Regions from separate parts of the Brumicola blandensis genome, predicted to be linked through region 2. Evidence: predicted binding sites of a transcription regulator. Region 2 holds the regulator's gene; each other region holds the start of a gene.
What was found. Region 2 encodes FNR, which switches genes on or off when oxygen is low (the NO sensors DNR and NnrR bind a similar motif). Its sites were predicted from a motif close to TTGATCTAGATCAA; they were not measured.
Positions count from the first base shown of each region.

Region 1: the regulator FNR is predicted to act here: its motif matches at 5,742-5,755, upstream of RM544_RS04505 (GbsR/MarR family transcriptional regulator).
Region 3: the regulator FNR is predicted to act here: its motif matches at 2,702-2,715, upstream of RM544_RS00585 (universal stress protein).

Region 1 covers NZ_JAVRIE010000001.1:1,032,396-1,040,233, forward strand. The annotation lists gene RM544_RS04470 (serine hydrolase) at 1-224, shown strand, start outside; gene ybeD (DUF493 family protein YbeD) at 232-495, shown strand; gene lipB (lipoyl(octanoyl) transferase LipB) at 497-1,153, shown strand; gene lipA (lipoyl synthase) at 1,146-2,108, shown strand; gene RM544_RS04490 (DUF3592 domain-containing protein) at 2,116-2,550, opposite strand; gene cydB (cytochrome d ubiquinol oxidase subunit II) at 2,663-3,670, opposite strand; gene RM544_RS04500 (cytochrome ubiquinol oxidase subunit I) at 3,672-5,054, opposite strand; gene RM544_RS04505 (GbsR/MarR family transcriptional regulator) at 5,142-5,693, opposite strand; gene ansA (asparaginase) at 5,841-6,875, opposite strand; gene RM544_RS04515 (DUF349 domain-containing protein) at 6,927-7,838, opposite strand, start outside.
Region 2 covers NZ_JAVRIE010000001.1:639,548-647,385, reverse strand. The annotation lists gene ccoP (cytochrome-c oxidase, cbb3-type subunit III) at 1-880, shown strand, start outside; gene RM544_RS02820 (FixH family protein) at 994-1,485, shown strand; gene RM544_RS02815 (heavy metal translocating P-type ATPase) at 1,495-3,927, shown strand; gene ccoS (cbb3-type cytochrome oxidase assembly protein CcoS) at 3,937-4,176, shown strand; gene RM544_RS02805 (sulfite exporter TauE/SafE family protein) at 4,173-4,844, shown strand; gene fnr (fumarate/nitrate reduction transcriptional regulator Fnr) at 4,872-5,609, shown strand; gene uspE (universal stress protein UspE) at 5,709-6,608, shown strand; gene ttcA (tRNA 2-thiocytidine(32) synthetase TtcA) at 6,776-7,672, shown strand; gene rssA (patatin-like phospholipase RssA) at 7,683-7,838, shown strand, end outside.
Region 3 covers NZ_JAVRIE010000001.1:122,547-130,384, forward strand. The annotation lists gene RM544_RS00570 (porin) at 1-807, opposite strand, end outside; gene RM544_RS00575 (type 2 periplasmic-binding domain-containing protein) at 819-1,229, opposite strand; gene RM544_RS00580 (DUF4304 domain-containing protein) at 1,480-2,115, shown strand; gene RM544_RS00585 (universal stress protein) at 2,183-2,617, opposite strand; gene RM544_RS00590 (MBL fold metallo-hydrolase RNA specificity domain-containing protein) at 2,805-4,208, opposite strand; gene RM544_RS00595 (hypothetical protein) at 4,391-4,621, shown strand; gene RM544_RS00600 (hypothetical protein) at 4,752-7,832, shown strand.

The DNA of each region.
Region 1 (7,838 bases), 390 kb from region 2:
CTATCCCTCGTGGCCAAGTTGACAAATTAAAAGCCCATTTCGAGCTTAGCGAAAGCTTAGAAGCACCGATTGCCAAAGGCCAGGTCGTTGGTAAGTTGTTTCTGCAGCTTGAAGGCGAAAATGTGGCGACTTACCCTTTAGTCACACTACATGAAGTAGAGGAAGGTGGCTTCTTTGATAAAGCAATGGATTGGGTATCTCTTAAATTAGGTTTCGAAGATTAATATGACGATGGATACAAAGTTCGATGAACTCCTAGACTTTCCTTGTTTACAAACATTTAAAGTCATGGGTGTGGCGCACCCAACGCTACCTGAGGTTGTTGTAACACGTTTGCAAGAGTTAGCGCCAGGCGACTATTCGCCTAGCGTTAAGCCTTCAAGCAAAGGGACTTATCACTCTATGTCACTCAGTGTGAAGGTAGAAAGCAAAGACCATATGGAAACCATTTACACAGAGTTGTCAAAACTCGAGTTAGTACGAGTGGTTCTGTAGCTTGAGTGAATCGACACTCCCTACTATCGTGCGTCAATTAGGTAGGAAAGAATATACGCCTACTTGGCAAGCTATGCAGAAATTTACTGACGAGCGTAATGAGCATACTCCTGATGAAATTTGGTTAGTTGAACATCCACCTGTATTTACTCAAGGCCAAGCAGGCAAGTCAGAGCATATCCTAGCGGCTGGAGATATTCCGGTAGTGCAAGTTGACCGCGGTGGTCAAGTGACCTATCACGGTCCTGGACAACAAATGCTGTATATTCTCATTGACGTTCGACGTAATAAATTAGGTGTTCGTCACTTGGTCAGCGCATTAGAAGATAGTATTGTCGCGCTGATGGCCGACTATGACGTTAAAGCCTACGCAAAGAAAGACGCACCTGGTGTTTATGTAGACGAAAAGAAGTTATGTTCTGTTGGCCTGCGCATACGTAAAGGATGTTCATTTCATGGTTTAGCCTTAAATGTTAATATGGACCTGAGTCCTTTTCAACGAATAAACCCTTGCGGATACGCGGGAATGGAAATGGTGAATAGTATCAGCCTAGGTGGCCCGGAAAGTTTATCGCAAGCAGGTCCACAATTAGTTGAACATTTTTGTACTCTTTTGGGTATTAAGCACAAAGAATTTAGAGAAGGTGACGATGAATAATACACGTCCACAAGCTGGTGTAAAATTAAGAGATGATGAGAAAGTTAAACACATTCCCATCACAATTGTCCCCACCGAAAAAGAACAAATGCTACGAAAGCCTGAATGGATTAAAATCAAGCTTCCTCGCACCACTGATCGCATAGAACATATTAAAGCGACCTTACGTAAAAATAAGCTACATTCGGTATGTGAAGAAGCGAGTTGCCCTAATTTAGCAGAGTGCTTTAACCACGGTACAGCAACCTTTATGATCTTGGGTGATATCTGTACTCGTCGTTGCCCTTTCTGCGACGTTGCTCATGGCAAGCCACTTCCACCTAGCGCGGAAGAGCCTGAAAAATTAGCCAAAACGATTGCAGAAATGGGATTGAGCTATGTCGTTATTACTTCGGTTGACCGTGATGACCTGAGAGATGGTGGCGCTCAGCACTTCGTTGATTGCATCAATGCCATTCGCGAGCACAGCCCAAGTACAAAAATTGAAGTCCTCGTTCCTGACTTTAGAGGAAGAATGGATCGTGCCTTAGAGATTTTCAAACAAGGCGTTCCTGATGTTTTCAATCATAACTTGGAAACTATTCCACGCTTGTATCGTGAATGCCGACCTGGCGCTAATTATCAGTGGTCACTTGATTTGCTGCGCAAGTTCAAAGAACAGCACCCTGATATTCCGACAAAGTCTGGCCTAATGATGGGCATGGGCGAAGAAGCGGATGAAATGCAAAAAGTACTAGATGATCTTAGAGCCCACAATGTGGACATGCTGACACTTGGTCAATACTTACAACCAAGTAAGCATCACTTCCCAGTTAAACGATATGTGCCGCCTGCAGAGTTTGATGAACTCGGCGACTACGCAAAAGGAATTGGTTTTACCCATGCTGCTTGTGGGCCGATGGTACGTTCTAGTTACCATGCTGATAAACAAGCGGCGGGTGTAGAAGTTAAATAAGAAAGGGCTATTTTGCCCTTTCTTCCTTCGCTTTTTTGATAGTAAAAAGCCACTGTGGCGTTACCACAATTAAAATGAGCAAGATGAACGGGAATAATATGGATGCAAGCGTACTAAACAATGCGTAATTCATAAGATACCCGAACTCTGGGTACTCCGTATCAAAGGCCACCGTCACAGTATCTCCTGTCGTGAGGAAGCCCGCAGCACTATAGACGTGCGCATTAACCCAGAACCAATACTTCGTATCATCATAGATGTACTCAACAAGTACTTCATGCATTTCCGGCGTATGTTGAGAAGCCGTCATATACGATGGTCTGTCTCTGGTAACACTATATTCGACGACTTCTCCGCTGACCGTTTCTGAGAATAAATAAGCAGGTAGCGCCTCTCTCCCAACAAACAAAACACTACATATCATCCCTAATAATATGCACATGCTGACATTTAATTGCCGCAGCTTTTTCTGGTAGTTCATAAAACATCCTTATAGGTACACCTCATCCTAGACTAGCAGATTTATCAGCAATTTGCCCTATGTGCTTGATTGCTTAGTAATAGCGTAAGTCCTCGGTTTTGCCTCTAAAGGTGTAGTATGAGAACACTGTGTAAGCCCCAATAAATGGCAACACAAACAAACTACCTACCAATATAATCATAAGTGATTCTGGTGCACTCGCGGCCTCAAACAAGGTAAGTTCGCCAGGCACAATGTAAGGATAGAAGCTGAAGCTTAAGCCTAAGAAACAGCACACGAATACAATCACGACAATCACAAAGGGAAGCCAAGCTCCTCGGTCGTCTTGCAGAGGAAGTCGATGCAAAACTGCGTATCCAAGTGCAAACATAGCGACACAAAGTAGCGGTATGGCGGCATAAAAATAGGCCCAAGGTAACTCTGTCCATATTTTTAAGACAGAAGGATTTATGTAGGGGTTAACCAGACAAACCGCAATAATACCGATAGCACTGACCGTACCGTAACTCTTCGCCCACATGATGGCTCTGTTTTGCAGTTCGCCCGAGGTTTTCATGATCAACCAAGTTGCCCCTATCAAACCATAGGCGGCGACCACACATAAGCCGCTAAACATGGCGAAAGCAACAGAGATCAAAGTATATTCCAAACCCATAACATACAAGCCAAGCATAAAACCTTGCATGAAAGCCGTGCCGATCGAGCCAATTTTGAATACGTAGTCCCAAATGATTTTTCGTTTGGGTTTTACTTTCGCTCTAAAATCAAAAGCTACACCACGCAGAATGAGCGCTAACAGCATGAGCGTAGCCGGTAGATAAAATGCCTTTAAAATCGCACTGTGCGCTGCTGGGAAAGCAACTAATAACAAACCTACCGCAAGTACTAACCAAGTCTCATTAGCGTCCCAGAATGGCCCTATTGAAGAAATAGAAACATCTCTACTGTGCTCATCTTGCATAGGAAGTAAAATCCCGACACCTAGGTCAAAGCCATCAAGGATCGCATATAGCAAAATAGAAACAGCGGTCAGGATGGCAAATACAAGCGGCAGACCTTGTGCTGAAAATAAGAAGTCCATTTTATACCCCTCCCGCGCTTGCATTTGCATTGAATTGATTATCTTTTCGCTCTGGTAAGCCCGGTGGTGACAAATCATATTCTTCAATTTTCACTGCACGTCTTGCCATTAAAAATAGCGTACGCACATATACAACAAGCAAGACAACATACATGGTCATGTATAGAACAAAAGTCAGTAAGACATTCTCGGAGGCTATCGTGGTCACCGCATCTGCGGTTTTCAAGACGCCGCTGACAAGATAAGGTTGACGTCCAATTTCAGTAACATACCAACCGGCTAACGTCGCAACCCAACCCGCAAAAGTCATACTAATAAGAGTCATTAGCTGGAATGTAGACATAGCGCGCTTTTTCACTAAGGTAAAGGTACACCACCAAGCGACAAGCAACATAGTAAATCCTAAGCCTACCATAAGCCTGAAGCTATAAAATACAGGAGCCACAGGTGGATGCTCGCCTGCAAAGTCATTCAAGCCTTGCAACTCACCTTCCGGATCGTGGGTTAAGATCACACTAGCAAGCTTTGGAATTTCTAGGGCGTATTTATTGCTTCGTGATTCTTCATCTGGGATCGCAAACAACACTAACGGCACGCCTTCTTGAGTTTCCCATAAGCCCTCCATTGCAGCTACCTTTTGAGGTTGATGCTCGAGCGTATTTAAGCCGTGTAAATCCCCCACAAAAACTTGCGTAGGCGCTAACAACGCAGCACTAAAGATCGCTGTTTTTAGGGTTAGTCTTGGGGCTTTTTTATTGTCACCCCGATAAATTCGATAGGCCGATAGTCCTGCGACTAAAAAACAAACAGTCAGAGCAGAAGCCAATAGCATATGAGTGAAGCGATACGGAAAAGAAGGATTAAAAATAATGGCCATCCAATCCGTAGCATAAGCTACCCCTTCCCTCATTTCGAAACCATCAGGTGTTTGCATCCATGAGTTTAGTACCAATATCCAAAAGGCCGACATCGTTGTGCCAAATGCGACGAGGAAAGTGGCGCCTGTGTGAACCCACCGAGGAACACGATGAAAGCCAAATAGCATAATGCCTAACATCGTTGCTTCTAAAAAGAATGCCGTTAACACCTCGTAGGCAAGCAAAGGTCCAGCGATGTTACCAATGGTCTCCATGAAACCGGGCCAATTGGTACCAAATTGAAAGGACATTGTAATACCGCTCACAACCCCAAGCGCGAAGGTTAAAGCGAATACTTTTACCCAGAAACGATATGCTCGCATCCATACTGGGTGATTCGATAAGTCATAGCGTACTTTGAAATAAAACAGTAACCAACCAAGTGCAATGGTGATAGTTGGAAATAGAATATGAAAGCTAATATTAGCGGCAAACTGAATTCTAGATAGTATCAGTACATCAAACATAATAGACCTCGGACACAATCGCTCTAAAAAATGGTGAGCGTGGAGAAAAAGAAAAAGGACTTATTTAAAGATTGACTAAGATTTCCTTCATTCCGACTTTTTCATTAAAAACTTATCTTTCATGTCTAAAACTTTGCCCACCCCAGAGCCCAGTTTCATTAAGGTATTCAATTTTTCAGGGCTGAGTGACTGCAGACTTTGCGTCCAGTGAGTGATATTTTCCAATAGATCATGGATTTCTGAAATCTGCTCTTGCGCATACACTTCAGATGCATTCCCGGGCTCATCGAGCATAATATCTCTAAGCAGGCTTAGGGTTGGATCCATCTCGCGCTTACGGCGCTCCTCAAAAACTCGATTGGCCATATCCCAGATAGACCCTTTGTTGCGATAGTAGTCTTTTCTATCACCGGGTTTGTGAGTTGTCGTCACCAACTGCCAAGACGCTAATTCCTTCAAGCCCATGCTCACGTTACCACGCGAAATACTGAGCGTTTCTGCAATATCATTCGCGCTCAGTGGCTCCTCAGTCATCACAAGCAAAGCATATATTTGCCCAACGGTACGATTAAAGCCCCAACGGCTGCCCATCTCACCGAAGTGCATCACAAAAGACGCTATCATGGGTGTCATTTTCACAACCAAACCTTTTGAAGTTTCAATAATTTCTGAAATTATAATACATAATTGATCTAAATCAACTAATTCATTGAGGAAATTAGGTAATTGAAGCTAGTAACTGGAAGGAATTTGGTACACGAACGCAATCAAATCAATGCGTGTTTGTTACTTACGAGAAAGCTCGCCGCGCAGGTCTTGCATCATCAGCTGTTTGCGCTTTTCTATCGGTAAATCAGCTTTACTGAGCAAATAGTGTAATTTAGCAAGTGTCGCCTCTGGTGTCATATCGCCGCCAGATATTAAGCCGGTGTCTTGCAAAATATGTCCATTCGCATACCCACTCATATTCACTTTGCCCCGGAAACACTGGGTACAATTGACGACAATAATCCCCTGCTTCTGTGCATTGACAAGTTGTTCCAATAAGCGTTCATTGTGCGGCGCATTGCCGACTCCGTAGCTTAATAATATAAGGGCATTTACTGGCTGTTGGATAATATTTTTTACCACATCTGCAGAAATACCTGGATACAAACTAACTAGACCAATAGGTTGAGATATCACTGGACTAACGCGCATTCGCGCTTGAGTTTTAAAAGAAGGGTCAGTCGCTAAACGTCTTACGTTGTCATGATTGACTTCAATATTAATACCCGCTTTCAATAGTACTGGAAAATTGGGCGAGTCGAAGGCGTCAAAACCGTCCGCATCGACTTTGCGAGCGCGATTGCCTCTTAACAGCTTGTTGTTGAAAAACAAGGTAACTTCAGGGATTGGATAATTTGCCGCAATGTATAGCGCATTGAGCAAGTTCGTTTGCCCGTCCGAACGTAATTCTGCCAATGGGATTTGGGATCCAGTCACTATGACTGGCTTTGCAAGATCCTCTAGCATGAATGACAAAGCAGATGACGTATATGCCATGGTATCAGTGCCATGCAAAATAATAAAACCATCGTAATCATCATAATGACGATCAATATCATCAGCAATCAACTGCCAGTCTGCCGGTGACATGTCACTGGAATCGAGCAGCTCATCATATTCATGGATTGTAAACGCTGGCATTTCGCTGCGTTGAAACTCTGGCATTTTGGCGAGTGTTTCACTTAAATAGCCTTCAGCCGGAACGAAGCCATTCTTAGAGGGCTTCATACCAATTGTACCGCCAGTATAAGCTACATAAATATGTTTACGCATTCTCTACTCTCATGATGCTATCAGTGCCTATTCTGCTTGCGCTTAGCTTACTCATTGAGCTTCAAACACTTTCTTCAATCGTTTGAGTAACGCCTGATCTTCTTTCTGCAATGGACCATGTGACACCCAATCGGCTAGTAAGGTCTGTAGGGTCTGTGGCTCATTGCCTTCAAGTTTAGAAGCCATCATCTGCAATTGTAGTTCTTTGCGCTGCTTTTCATCAGCTTTGTTGCTTGGCAAATCATGTAAGACTTCGGCTTGGATCGTAATAGCTTTACGGTCTGCAGATGCTGTATTGCTTTGTTTAAAGAGGCTCTGAAACCGCTTGGGAAGTTGCTCGAAGGTATCTGGCAGATCAACGTCTTCATTCTCACCGCTTTTCCACGCTGCTAGCGTCGTGAATAAGCTATCCCACTGCGCTTCACTTCGTTGCTTATCGAGAGCGCGAGACTTATCGTTAATATTTTCTAGCACTCGTTCGATTTTTTGCCCTTCAATTTTTGCAAGCTTTGGTGGAAGTTCGCTCATATGAACTTTTGCCGAGTTCGCTTGCTCTGTCAGTTCAGCCAAACTAGCAGAATCGTTAGCAGCATCAATCGCTTTATGGATTGGTTGTAAGATATCAGCGATTAACTTCTGTGAGGCAGAGATTTCGCCGGCTTGCTCGTCTCTTTTTTCATTGAGTTTAGCAAACACTTTATCATTGGCCGCGCGAAATGCTTTCCACAACTTGTCATCAATGTTTTTTCCCGCAAACCCCAAGGCTTTCCATTGCTGCTGGAATTGTTTCGCTTGATCCACGGCTTGCGTCAAATCTTCACTGTCATTGAGTCGCTCAGCCCGTGTGACCAATTGCTGCTTTTGCTCTGCGTTTTCGGCATAGTACTGATCGAGTTTGACTTGGATCGGTTTTTGAGCGGCATAGTAATCTTTTTGCAGTCGCTTTCTTTGGTCGTGTTCTAA
Region 2 (7,838 bases):
GACTCTCGCGAATAAAACAGGTGTTGAAGAAGGCGTGTCTATGGGGCATGAGTTCGACGGCATTGAAGAGTTAAACAATCAACTTCCTCGTTGGTGGACGATCTTATTCTATATTTGTATCGTTTGGGGTGTCGCTTATTTGATTATCTACCCAGGCCTAGGCGGGTTTAAAGGTGTCATCGGTTGGACAAGTTCAAATCAAGGTGTGTTGTCTTTAGAAGAGTCAAAGTTGGCGCTAGAAGAAGACATTGCTGCAGGTAACTTGAACGAATATGCGCTACAAGTGAAGTATGCGAATGAAAAATTCGACCCTATCTTCGCTGAATACGCAAAGACGCCAGTTGAAGTCTTAGCAGAAAATGAAGAAGCTATTCAAGTTGGGCAACGTTTATTCTTGCAAAACTGTGCTCAATGCCATGGCTCTAATGCGAAAGGTGCGGCATCTGGCTTCCCTAACCTGACGGATGATGATTGGCTGTACGGCGGATCGGGTGACAAAATCAAGGAAACTCTTGTTTTAGGTCGTCGAGGCGCAATGCCAGGTTGGTTAAACAGTATGGGTGAAGACGGTGTTGCAGAGGTTGTCGCATATACCTTGAGCTTAAGTGGCAGAGATGTTGACCAAGGCTTGAAAGAAAAAGGTAAAGCACGTTTTGCTGTATGTGCTGCATGTCACGGTATGGATGGCAAAGGCAATCAATTGCTTGGCGCGCCTAACCTAACTGATAATATTTGGTTGTATGGCGGGAATGAAAAATCCGTGACACAAACACTTTATTATGGTCGAAATGGTGTTATGCCAGCCTTCAAAGAAACACTAGGTGAAGACAAAATTCACGTTGTCGCCGCTTACGTTTATAGCCTGTCTAACAGTCAGTAAAAAACGAACAAAAAGCCTCGAGTTCTCGGGGCTTTTCTTTATCTTATTCGGTATAATTTCTCGCGCTGTTGCAAACTCAGCAAAAGCTTTCTCAATTTTACCTTTGGAGTTTTATGGAAACGCAGGATATTAAACCTTGGTACAAACAATTCTACCCATGGTTTCTCATTTGTATTCCCCTTTCCTCTTTTATTGTCGGCGGGATTGTCATTAGTTACGCGACAGACGGAAGTGATAGTTTAGTCATTGATGACTATTACAAAGAAGGGAAAACAATCAATTCACGCTTAGATAAAATACAGGCAGCCAAGGAGCTAGAAATAAAAACGTTATTCAATATTGAAGATGGCATCATCTCAGTTGAGTTTGTTTCAGGCCTACCTAGCACGCTAGAAGCATTGAAGTTGGATTTTTTCCATGTAACGCAGGAAGAGAAAGATTTTCATGTGTTATTGAGCGCTGATGCAAATGGTATCTACAGAGCTTCCACAGACGCTGATTATCAAGGTAAATGGCGAGTTCGATTAACGCCTTTAGATGAAGCTTGGAAAGTACAACAAAATGTAAATCTACCGGCACGTTCTCCTATCAAACTAGAGCCTTAGTCAACGAACATGAGCATCAATATTCCAGAAGGCGGCTGCTTTCACTGCGGTCTACCCAATCTTGAAGGCAACAAATACCCTGTTACGATTCTAGGTGTGAGTCATTCAATGTGTTGTCCAGGTTGCCAAGCTGTGGCTTCTTCAATTGTCGATAACGGGCTAGAAAGCTACTACGAATTTAGAACAGAGCCAGCAGCTCGTGGCGATGCAGCCTTAGATAATACCTTGGCTAAGTTAGCGGTTTATGATGAACCCGAATTACAAGAAGAATTCGTTTTTGATATTGGAACAGATAAAGAAATTCAACTCACCGTTGAAGGCATTACTTGCGCCGCTTGTGGTTGGTTAATAGAAAAGCAATTAGCTAAAACAAAGGGAATAAAGCAGGTATCTGTCAATGTTGGTGCTCGCAGAGCAATGGTCATTTGGGACAACAACGTTCTAAAACTTTCCCAAGTGTTAAGACAATTAAAAACAATCGGTTATGAATCCTTGCCGTTCCAAGCTGATAGCCATGAAGCTTCTTATCAACGAGAACAAAAAAGTTTTTTGAAAAAAGTAGGTCTGTCGGGCTTGATGACAATGCAAGTTATGATGTTAGCAATGGGTCAGTATTTCGACTTATTCGGTAATATCGATGCGGAAACAACTAAATATTTCAATTGGATAAGCTTAGTCCTTACGACTCCTGTGGTGTTATATGCAGGCAGTGTATTTTATCTCAGCGCAATGAAAGCAATTATGGCGCGAACGGTGAATATGGATATCCCGGTAACAATAGCTATTTTAGCAACCTATATCGCTGGTTTCTTTACGGTGAATAAACCGAATGCAGAGGTTTATTTTGAGTCTATTTGCATGTTCATCTTTTTCTTGTTGATTAGTCGTTTTTTGGAACATCGATCTAGACACAAAGCAACGCAGATATCTTCAAACATGTTAAAGCATATCCCGGTTACTGCCAATTTGTGGACAGGCAAAGAGGCACGCTCCGTACTAGCAAAACAACTCAAAGTTGACGACCTCGTTTTGGTCAAGGCTGGTGAGATTATTCCAGTCGACGGATTCATTGTTGAGGGGAAAGCCCTACTAGATGAATCAATGCTTACCGGTGAGTTTGAGCCCGTAACAAAACAAGTTAACGACCCCGTGTTTGGCGGTACCATTAATCAAAATGGCGCTATCAAGTTGAAGGTAAGTAAAACCCTCAAACATGCAATGGTGAATCAAATACTTAGATTGCAAGAAACTGCCCTATCAAGTAAGCCCAAAGTGGCTCTCATTGCGGATAAACTGAGTCGTTACTTTGTGGTAGCTGTTTTAACGATTTCAGCACTTACCTATGCATTTTGGGCTTACCAAGGCAATGAGCACGCCTTTTGGATTACGATATCGGTACTTGTCGCAACCTGCCCGTGTGCACTAGGCTTGGCGACGCCATCTGCCCTTACATGCGCAATGGCTAGGTTAAACAAGCAAGGTATTTTGCTTAAACGAGCTGACGCTCTTGAGCAGCTTACTGAAGTTACCGACATTGTATTTGATAAAACAGGTACATTAACCCATGGTGAATTCACAATAGACAAGTCTTGGTTTGCTGATAACGAATCAGCGTCAATCGATAAATATCGAAGCATCGCAAAAAGTATAGAGTTGCAGTCTGAGCACCCTATTGCTAAGGCATTCGGATCATTAGAAACGCAGACTGATTTATTCGCCGTGGATGATTTGCAAGTAGTCATAGGTAAAGGCTTAAATTGTAAAATTGGAAAAAATCAATACCATATCGGCTCTCCGAATTACATTCTAGGGAAGATTCCGGCCGAAGCGCTCAGTGAACAACAACGAAATGAACTTCAGGGGGCAAACGTACTCCTGAGTGAAAACGACACACTTGTCTCAGCATTCTGGTTAAGAGATAAGTTAAAAGAAGATGTGGTAGACGTCATCAAAGCCTTAGCTCCCTACGAGCAAACAATATTAAGTGGTGATACCTTACAGAATGTGACACATGTCGCTAACAGCCTAAATATTAAAAATACCGTGGCTGAACAAGCACCTGAACAAAAACTGATGTACATAAAACAACTTCAAGCAAATGGGCGCAGTGTATTAATGCTGGGTGATGGTATTAATGATGCACCTGTTTTAGCAGTGTCAGATGTTAGCGTCGCGGTGGGAAATGCATCTGATCTGGCTAAAAATGCGGCTGATGTTATTTTATTGAATCAAGACTTAGCCTCTCTATTACATGTCATCAATATGGCCAAACGTACTAAGCGAAAGATTAAGCAGAATATTGCGTGGGCGCTGTCATACAACATACTTGTATTACCTTTTGCCATTGGTGGATTTCTAACACCTTGGATGGCGGCTCTAGGGATGTCGATAAGTTCTATTATAGTGGTGTATAATTCCACGCGTTTAATGCGCAACAGCTAGGAAGAAGCCGTGAGTATCATTTATGTATTGATCCCATTAGCCATTATCATCGTCGGAATTGCTATCGGTGTATTCTTTTGGGCAGTAAAAAGTAATCAGTTTGAAGACTTAGATCGTCAAGGGTACAGCATTCTATTTGATGACGATATCAAGTCAGAAAGTGCTGAAAAGACGAATGACGCAGCGGATAGCAACGCGAACGAACAACAGGCTGAATTAGCTAAAGACAAAAAAGAACCAAAGCGTTGAATCCCGATTTCAATCTATTAAGTGCATTTTTAATTGGGCTTGCTGGGGGGGTACACTGCATAGGCATGTGTGGCGGTATTGCTAGTGCTTTCACCTTTGCTATTCCGAAAAACGTTTCACAACTCACCTATATCTGTGCCTACAACATTGGTCGTATATTGAGTTATACCGCAGCTGGCGCGTTAACAGGGTATATTGGCAGCATAATAAGCACCAGTGCGAATAACGCGTTCCCAATATTTCAAATAATTAGCATCGTGTTTATGGTGTTGCTGGCACTTTATATCAGTGATTGGTACAAAGGCCTTTCAGCACTAGAACGCCTGGGAAGCCATCTTTGGCGACATATTTCCCCGATTGGTAAAAAGCTTATCCCATTTAAAAACCCATTATACACAATAGCTTACGGGATGATTTGGGGTTGGCTGCCTTGTGGTTTAGTCTACTCCATGCTCAGTTGGTCATTGGCAAGCGAAAGTGTTTATCAAGGCGCTTCGATGATGTTGTTCTTTGGCTTGGGGACGCTACCTGCGGTCATGGCAACTAGCCTTGGTGCAGGTTTCTTACTGCCCATTTTTCAACATAAATACACTCGAAAAATGATTGCTATTCTACTACTTGCGTTTTCTTTGATCTTGACCTACGACCTTGTTACAGGTAATAATTGATCTGAAAATCATCAAAAAGAGTAAGTCATGGCAAAAGGTCCAGAACTCTCAATTCACTGCCAAAGTTGTAGCTTTAGTCATTTGTGTTTACCGGTTAGTTTAAACAAAAATGAACTTGATACCTTGGACGATATCATTGAGCGAAAAAAACCCCTTCATAAAAACGATAAATTAGTCCGTTATGGTGACAAATTCCATTCATTATATGCCGTACGTTCAGGTTCATTTAAATCTTATGTTAGTGATAAAGACGGTGTTGAGCAGATTATTGGGTTCCACTTCCCTGGCGATATTATCGGATTCGACGCATTGAAAGACGATAAGCATGGCAGTTATACCCAAGCGTTAGAAACTGCAATGGTGTGCGAACTGCCTTACGAGACCTTAGATGAGATGTCAGTCAGATTTCCAAAACTAAGACAACAAATCATGCGTTTCATGAGTGCTGAAATCAAACACGACCACGATTTGATGATGTTACTCAGTAAAAGAAGCGCAGAAGAGCGTCTTCTTCACTTTTTAAGTCACTTATCTCAGCGATTTGAAGAACGAGGCTTTTCCGCCAAGCAATTCAATTTATCGATGACGCGTAATGAAATTGGTAATTATTTGGGCTTGACGGTTGAGACTATTAGCCGCTTGCTAACCCGATTCCAAAAAGAAGATCTGATTAAGGTTGATGGCAAGTTAATCACTATTAGTGATTTCGACGGCATAAAGCAACGCCTTCCCGATATGGAAATAAACTTTACCCAAGTTTGTTAAGTTTATTATTCGCAAACTTGATCTGGGGCAATGTGGTTACTAGCACATTGCCCATAAATATCTACAATATACATAGATAACAACGTTCTGGAGAACACTATGTTTACTTGTAGCAAAATTTTAGCTGTCATTGACCCAAGCACAAAACAACAACCTTCACTCAATCGAGCTATTTTCCTTGCTGAAAAAACCGGTGCTAGCGTCGTTGCCCTATCCTCAATTTACGATAAGTCATATGACATGGCCGCGATCCTCACAAGCGACGAACGCTACGAAATGAAACAGGCAATGTTAGAACATGAATCGCTTAACCTAACTGCCCTGCTAAAGGAACTAACTACTGACGTTAACATTAGCACCAAGATTAAATGGCAAAAGAAGTTGCATGAATCCGTGGTGGAAACTTGCCAGGAAGAATCATGTGACCTGATTGTGAAATCCACTAAGAAGCATGGCATGTTAGCATCTAGTATTTTCACACCGAATGATTGGCATATTTTGCGCAACGCGCCTGTTGATGTGCTTTTGGTCAAAGATCATGAATGGACAAATAATGGTAAAGTCCTTGCTTCTATTGGTGTTTCAGCTAAAGATGATCAGCATATAAGCTTGAGTGATAAAATCGCTGAAACAGGAAATGAGCTAGCTAAATTGACGAACTCAACACTTCACTTGGCCAATTCTTATGCTGGCGCGCCTGTGCACATTGCCGTGGAAGTCCCGAATTTTGCGCCAGAAGTTTACAATCGTTCAGTACAAGAAAGACATACGAATAAGTTGAATGAGCTAGCCACGACTCATTCCCTTCAGGATGCTACGATGCATGTACTAGAGGGCTTGCCTGAAGATGTTATTCCTAAGCTAAGTAATGAACTGGACGCAGATTTACTGATAATAGGATCTGTTGGGCGAAGAGGTATTTCAGCAGCCCTGTTGGGGAATACTGCAGAAATGATTATCGATGCGGTTAATTGTGACACGCTCATCATAAAGCCATAAACAAACACCCTCGTTTTTACACAAAACCAAAGAGATGCCTAAATCGGGCATCTCTTTTCATTCCTTGTTTGCTTACCCAGACAACAAGCTTTAAAATGTGCGCCAAAGATTAGGTATGCGAGCATCATCCATACTTTTATAGGTCGGCACATTCACAGGCATACACAGTGGTTCAAACTTCAAACTTACCTAAGCAAAAATATAACAATGACAAACTCGTAAAGCGCATTCGCAGAAATGTGGGCAAAGCGATAGCAGACTATCAGATGATTGAAGATGGTGATGTTGTTATGGCTGCCATTAGTGGTGGCAAGGACAGCTTTGTGATGTTGGACATTTTGCTTAGTTTACAGCAATCAGCCCCGATTAATTTTGAGGTTATCGCCGTTAACTTGGACCAAAAGCAACCCGGTTTTCCAGAGGATATTCTACCGAGTTATTTGGAACAGAAAAATATTCCTTATTATATTATCGATAAAGACACCTACTCTGTTGTTAAGTCCAAAATAGAAGATGGAAAAACCACATGTGGATTGTGTTCACGTTTAAGGCGCGGAAGTTTATATTCCTTCGCTGAAAAAATTGGCGCGACTAAAATCGCCTTGGGTCATCACATGGATGATATGGTGGAAACAACCTTTTTAAACATGTTCTATGGTGCCAAGCTAAAATCCATGCCACCAAAGCTCTTATCAGATGATAAGCGCAACATCGTCATTCGCCCTCTAGCCTACTGCCGCGAGAAAGATATCGCTTCACTGGCTGCAATTCGAGAGTACCCTATCATTCCATGCAACCTTTGTGGTTCACAAGAAAACTTGCAACGTCAAAACGTGAAAGCAATGTTGAATGAATGGGATAGACAAACGCCTGGCAGAGTCGAGAATATCTTTAATGCTACAAAGAGCATTATCCCGAGCCAATTGGCTGATACCGACTTATTTGACTTCAAGGGGCTGCAAATAGACCGCAGTTCCGAACGTAAAGCGTATGACTTCAATAGTGAAGAAGTCTCTTCGACTAACATAGATGAATCTTTAGTGATTCAAATAGCAAACTTGTAAAAGGAATTTCATGAAAATTGGACTTGCATTAGGTGCAGGAGCAGCCAGAGGTTGGGCCCATATTGGGGTTATTCGCGCGTTACAGCGTGCCGGCATACAAATTGATGTCATCGCCGGATGTTCAATTGGGGCCTACGTAGGGGCTGCCTATGCCAGTGGTAAGTTA
Region 3 (7,838 bases), 520 kb from region 2:
TGAATCCTCAATTTCGATGCCTGTATATTCAGCGGCAACAAACCAGTTAAAAGCATCGTATTCTATACTCGCGCCATAGAATACGCCCGAATCATCAACAGCTTGTAATTTGCTTTCAAAGTCGCTTGATATTTGGCCTAGTTGTCCCAGAGGTGCGTCTAAAGCAGGAATATCAAATGTGACCTTACCCGCGGCATAGACACCTCTAAACTTCCAATTCTCATATGCAAGATCTGCACTAACAAGAGCGACATTGTTGATGGTTAACTCACCTGGCTGACCACCTAGCGTAAACTCGTTGTTAACGTTACCCGTCACGAATTGCAGTCCGTACTCCCAATCACCGCTGTATCCTGTATAGTCCACACGAATACCGTCGATGTTGTTAAATGGCACGTCGTATACCGACGCTGGAGCAACTACCCAGTGATACGAATAAGCAACATCTAGTGATGACGAATATCTAAATAGCGGCATTCTTAGGCGACCAATTGATATACTCGTGTTTTCGGTTGCGGCGTAAGTAAGATAAGCCCACTCAAAGTTAGCACTAAAGTCATCTGAACCTCGAGTAACTATTTGACCTGTAGCCGTGACATTTTCAGAGACATCACCACTGACTTGAAGACCAAATAAACTCTGGTTTGCATAATCGATGGAATCTTCGAACCCGTACAAAGTATCTTCACTGGAAGCAATTCCACCAGTAAAGTTAGCGAACCCATTTATTCGAACATCGGCATGAGCAACAGAGCTTACTGCCAATGTAACTAATGACAGAGTGAATAGTTTATTAAATGATTTCATATTGAGTCCCCTTACAGTGAAATAACTTTGACAGCATCAGTGACGGATGCTTTATCAACATAGCCAATAACACTTGGATTCTGAGAAACCAGTTCAATGACGGCTGCGTCGTTGTCTACTTCTTTAGGTGGTACACCTTTACCAGTGAACACCAGTTTTGACCAATGAGCTGATACTTGGCTAGAAGTTCTTCCTAAAATATCGGAATCAAAAGATTGTCTAACTTCGCTGCCGCCAACTTGATTGACGGCAACTGTTTCGGCGCCGCTTGGAAATTTCTTTTCTTTGCCCAAAAAGATTCGTTGTACAACTTTTGTGTCTATAGCGTCGTTATTGGACGGATGCACAATAACCGCAATTTCTGCCATTGCTGTGCTAGACAGCAACACCAGTAGCGCTCCAATTAATGCTTTATTTAACATAGAGTGTTTCCTATAGTTGTGAGTGAATGTTATCGAAGTGAAGTGCTACTGCTTAATAAATCTTTACCTCTCCCTTATGTAACGGCACATTCACGGCAATTTTTAGGAATTTTATTTTATATTTATGAGTATTTTTTTGACTGACGCGACATCTTCATATTAAGTAGTATGCAGGTCAGAATAACCACGCGACTTTATCGCCCCCTTAATCACTGCATAAAACGCAAACGTAAGCCGAGAGAACATTGAAATGGACCACAATAAATTAATCGCTAAAAATGCAAAGGAAACACTAAAACCTTTAGGTTTTGTTCGCTCAGGAAAGTCCAGAATTTGGTTTAAAGATAATGGTTGGTGGGCAGTGCTTATTGAGTTTCAACCGAGCTCATTCTCAAAAGGTACGTATGTGAATATTGCTGTGAATCATTTTCTCTACGAATCTTCTGGTTGGACTTTTCATATATCCAAAAGGCTCTCACCTTTCGCAGATGCGCAAACAGATGATTTTGAATCAACGCTTGAAAGTATGGTTAGTCAAGCAGCAGCAGTTGCCCAAGAGCTACAAAATAAATTCAGTTCAGTGAAAGCATTCTTTGATTATTATCAATCCATGGAACAGCGTACTATTTGGAATAGTCTGTATGCTGGTATTTTTTCGGCATTGTTAGGAAATACCAAGAAGGCAAAGGAAAGCTTCCAAATAATATGCGATGACGTTTATTCAATGGGCTGGGAGTTGGCTATACAAAGTAGAGCGAAAGACTTAATGTTTCTTTTGCAGGATGAGAAAGCGTTTATTAACTCACTTCATGGCACTATTTTGAGAAGCCGAAGCATGATGGGTTTGGAGACTGCTAACGGTAACTTAGTAAAACTGCCAGAATAGGTACTATGCGTCCATTAGCAAAAAACGCAATTTTCATTACGTTTTTTGCTCTTATTTATATTAACTATTAATCCTGCACACGCACTGCTAACACGTCTTGTTTAACACCGTGCAAGACAGAATTAGCGGTAGATCCAAGTAATAATTTAATACCACTTCTTCCATGTGTTCCTATGACTATTAAGTCTGCATGAATTTGATTTGCAATGTTATGAATTTCGTCAGCGGCATCGCCCACCTTAAAGTGTACGTTTTGCTTGTCGATACCAAACTTTTCAGCGATATCGTGAAGTTGCTGACGCGCTTTACCCATTCGCTCTTCTTCATTGATTTGGTTGTAATCTAATCCATAAAGATAAGGGTTGATGTATGTCATTGGTAGTGGCACGTAGACCAAATTAAGCTGTTCTATCGACGAGCAAACATTCAGTGCTTTATTTATCACCTGCTCATACTGCGCATGAATATCGATTGCCACTAAAATTTTCGTGTAGTTACTCATAGTGTTTCCCTCTTAATATTATGTCAATGTATGTGTCGTCTTTCTTACTTCACTATAAGCTTAGCAACTGAGGTGAAAACAAGTTTGAGGTAGGTCAAGAGATGAGCGGAAATAGTCTGTCACAGTAATTTGTGTAAAAACGCAAACCTAGTAGTAGAACGCAAGGGCGTTATGATGCTTAGCTTTGTTAGAATGCGATCGCTTGCCCCTTTGTCGGTATGATGCTGTTGATGTTTTGCTTATCCCATAAAACGAAAGACAGCTTATCTAAGGCTAGCGCATCGCCATGAACCAATACGACGTTTGGTGTTGGTTTGAATTGCGTAATCCACTCTATAAGCTCTCTTTGTCCTGCATGAGCAGAAAACCCACCTAGGGTTTCTACTTTAGCTTTAACGGCAAAACTATCATTGAATATTCGGATCATTTTTTTACCATCCACTAACAGTCTGCCCAAGGTTCCCATTGCTTGGTAACCACAAAATATAACTGTGTTTCTACTGTCCCAAATTCGACTTTTGAAGTGATGTCGAATCCTGCCGCCGGTGCACATGCCACTTCCGGCAATAATAAGCGCTCCTTTGTTGATTCGATTAATTGCCATTGAGTTCTCTGGCGTAACAGATAAAAATAAACTAGGAATGAAGTCTTTGGTGATGGAGTGCGCGTCTGGGGTTGCTTGATCAATATCCTTGCTATCTAAGGAGGAAAACCATTTGTCATAAATTTTTGTAATTTCAATAGCCATCGGACTGTCGAGTATCACTTGCCAGTTTTGCAAAAGTCCCTCTCGATGCAACTGGCCGAGATAAAACAATATTTCTTGAGTTCGACCAACCGCAAAAGCCGGGATCATAATGTTGCCACCACGTTTTTCAGTTTCTACAATAATTTCCCTAAGCTGTTTGACGGTGTCTTCAATTGGACGGTGATTTCTGTCTCCATAAGTTCCCTCAACTAGCAAAATGTCTGCTTTGTCTAAAAAGCTCGGGTCCTTCATTAAGACGGCTTCTTTATTGCCTAAATCGCCCGAAAATACGAGTGTTTTTGAACTGCCTTTTTCTTGAATAGTTAATTGTACAATCGCAGACCCTAGTATGTGGCCAGCATCAAAAAATATGCAACTTGCTTGCTCACTGAGAGTAAAGCGTTCGTTATAATTCTTCGTAACGCAAAGAGACAGTACTTCATGCACATCGTCTTCACTGTATTCTGGCTCAAGTGGGCTTTTTCCTTTGCGCAACAGTTTTCTGTTTTCTCGTTCGAGATCACCCAAATAAATATTGATTGAGTCTAGCAACATGATTTTTAACAAATCAGCAGTAGCGTCAGCACAATAAATAGGTCCTTTAAACCCCAAACTAACTAACTTGGGTAGCAGTCCGCTGTGGTCTAAGTGAGCGTGAGATAACACCACAGCATCAATATCAGAAGGTTCAAAGTCAAAATCTTCTCTTCCTATTTTCTTAAGAGAATTTGCTCCTTGATGCATTCCGCAGTCTAACAGGACTTTACCCAAGGCAGGAGATTCAACTAAGTGACAAGATCCCGTAACTTCTTGTGCTGCACCCAATATTCTAACTGTCGCCATGTTAACTTTTCCGTTTTATAAAACCTGTATCTATTAACCTTAGCAAACAGTTAGGAAAGTGCGTAATTACATTAATCCTTGAACTGAACTTCCACTGTAAATTCAACACTAATGAACTACACTATTGTATTACATGATGTGAGCACAAAAGCTCAGGTATTTAGTCAACATGGACAACTCATATGAATAAAGTTTTTCGTTTCGCCGCTGCCATAGTAGTGCTCGCCTTAGCAGTCTATTTAATGGTGACATTATTCTTTGTATTTTTGGTTCTCGCTGGTATCGGCTTGCTGTATGTCCTATTCATGCGGTTTTTCGGTAAGTCGCCAAAGGCAAATATGCATGAACCAAGCGATGGGATAGTAATAGAACATGACCCCTTAGATAGTGATGACAAGAGTCGTAAAGATTGATCACGCTTTTTTCACTATCTTGCATTTTACATTTTAGCACCTCATACTGTTCATAAAACAAACAAGCTGTTACCTACATGGATGTACGCAGCCGAAGCGAGTGATTCGGTACTTTTAAAGGAAGAACGTAATGAAACGCCTTTCTGATTACATCAAGTTAGTGCCTGAAGAATTACTTGTCGTCGGCAATCTAAAAGACCTCATTGAAAAAATTAACGAGATTGACGAAAAACTAGATGAGGCGAGTGCTGCGATTGATGATGCTCAACTTATCAAAGATTTGCTAATACGCCTAAAAATGAATGCTCAAGAGCTTTTAGCAAGTCCCTCTATCGAAAAGCTCACAAATTTCATCAATTTGACCAATGATGAAATGAGCCATCTAAACCTAAATGCTAGCACTGATGTAACGAGTACCGACGCCTTCAAAAAAGCCTTAGTGAGCGTCGAAAAAGCGAAAGCGTTTTTGGCTAAAGGCGAAGAGTTAGTCCTGCCCATTGGTCAACAGGAGTCTTTTGAAAAAGATATCAAGTTTACGAAAGAGCATACAGTGTCTCCAAAAGAAGAGTTTGAACTGGGCTATTCAGTAAAAGCTGACGCTAAGTTCAGTATTAATGTTCTAAATCACGAGCAAGCAAAGGATTTATTGGCGATGCCGGTGAAAGAGGGCGATGTTGTTATTAATCAGGATGCCTTCGCCAGTTTCCTTGTAGGCGGGAAGGCATCGGCTAAGTTGCAATCGATTTCAGCATCAATTGGCGCTAGCTTTGGCGCAGAAATTGAGCTCGATACTTATTACCAAATAAACACGGCAACACCGAGTTATAAAGCGCTGTGGGCAATGTACTCTGATGGCATGAAGCCTTGGAATATCAAGAGCATGCAAAAACACCTGCAGTTCATCAATAACCAAGGTTTTCGAGCAATTACGGTAAGAGGAAGAAGGCAGCTATCGATTTGGGGGGAAGTTGCCCTTGGCGAATCATTTAGTACAAGTACAGATATAAATAATCAATCGCTAACTGCCGAGGTTACTGCCGCCGCTGGGTATTCGCGTAAACACACCTATGAGGGTGATACAGAGCTGTTTATGCGCAAAAATAAAGATAATCAACTCGAAATAAAAGTGAGCTTTGATGAGAAAACGGTGAATTCGAGTAACTTTAGCTTGTCGCTAAAATCTGAGTTCACAGGGCTTGATAAAATCGTCACAGAATATACCGATATTATATTTGGCCGAGGGGACGAGTTGATCGCCGAGCTTGAAAAATATAGCACTCCAGGCAAGACGATATTGAAGAAGATTAAAGATGAGCTTGACGAAGGTGCTTGGTACGCCTCAATCTCGCAGCTAGTCTTAGGTGAGAAAAATACTGATCAGGTTGTCACAGAAATGCTCGGTGAACAAATACAAGAGTTCTTCGATTCCGAGGTGTTGAGTGTAAAATTGGATCCTACAGAGTTATCTCGAAAGGTCATTGATACTTTGATGGAACAGTTTGGTAGTGAACTGGATAAATTACCCGGTTCAAACGCTGAAAAGAAACAGATATTAAAAGCTGCTGTTGATGGTTTGAGTACGGTTATTGGTGGTTGGCAAACCGAGGTAGAAGCCCAAGCACAAAGTTTTGTTGATAAGATAAAAGCCAAGGTAACAAATGAAGGTCGAAAGGTGCTTGCACCAATTGAATCCTTGAGTAAAGAAATAAAATCTCAGTTGGAAAGAGTAGACCAAATTACGACTGACATCTTTTCAGAAGCATTAACAAAGTACCAAGAATTTAAAACGCGAGTGAACGAAGGAGTCAAAAAAGCACAAACGATCAAATTAGCGATTGCACATGAGCAAAGCAAATCACTGATGGAGTCCGAAGCTTTAGGTTTTACAGTCGTGTTCCTCAGCAATTCAAAGTCCGCGCAAAGTTTGTATCAATTGCTAGTTGTCGGTGCTGACCAAGCAGCGAATCGATTAATGAGAAGCTTAGCGATAGATGGTCAAATTCTCATCAAAGACCGCACCCAAAGAATTCAACGAACCATGCAACAAGAGCTATCTCAGAGCTTGTCCATTATGGGCATAGATTTCAGCCAAAAAAAGGTTAGCGTTGGAGACCTCAGCATTGAAACAGATGCCGGTGGAAGTCTTAGCGTAATTAATCGCTTGGAAATTTCAGATACGGCCTTAGGAAAACATGAAGAGCGTAAAGCCGTTGCAAACCTAGCTTATCAATTCGCTAATGCTGCGTTGAGCGGTAAAACAGACACAACCTTTAATCTAGCTTACCGTAATGTTGACAAACATATGCATTCAAAGCAGCAAATGGAAGACATTTTTAAGTCATTTAGCTTTACAAAAGCACACCTAAGTAATCTAGAGCATGAATTGCCAGAGATTGTGTCACCTAAAGCAATCGAAAGGGCATTGGTAGAGTTCGATAAATACCGTGGTCTCTACAAAAAAAGTACGGTTAGTATACAAATGCTTTCTAGTAAGTTCGTTTATAAGCAATTAACAGAGCTAGAAGCCGATCCGTTATTTGATATGGCTGCTGATTTTTTAAGAGCTATTTATGTGAACGTTGATCGGCGAAAATTTTTAGAGCCTATCTATAGTGCATACAAAGCAGTAGAAAGAGAACTAGACTATTCAGCGTTCTTTGATTTCGCCGTAACAAATAAAAAGAATTTCATTATTAACCCTAGAAAATTTCGGTCTAATTTAAAAAGTAAATTTAAGAATACGAATTATCTTGATGATAATTTTTGGGAAAGTACCAAAATGGATGGGGCTATATCGGGCAGTGCAAAACGCTTTAAAGCTGCAGTGCTAGACCTAACAGACTTAGGGCAAGAATCTAAAGGCCTGTCGAGTTTACCCAGTATTCTCAGTCATATTGACAAAGAAGTTAGGTTGTTCTCTTCCTTATCACAAGCAGAAAAAGAAACAGGCATGAAGGTATTTAAGCAACAATTAGCGAGTCTACAAGATGCTATGGAAGAAGCTATTAACCCATGGATTGACGTTAATTCAGTTGGCGCTACCTGGGTCAAGGAAAAGCTACGAATTCCATCAAATGTGAACTATCAGTTACTGATGTTCATGTCTGTTCTATCAGAGTTGTGCAAACCAGCTGAAGCTGAGTCTTTGTTCTTGGTGACGATTACTTTGGAGAAAGAAGGTAAAGCGCCAAGGGTGATTGTTTTGAAATAAAAGCAA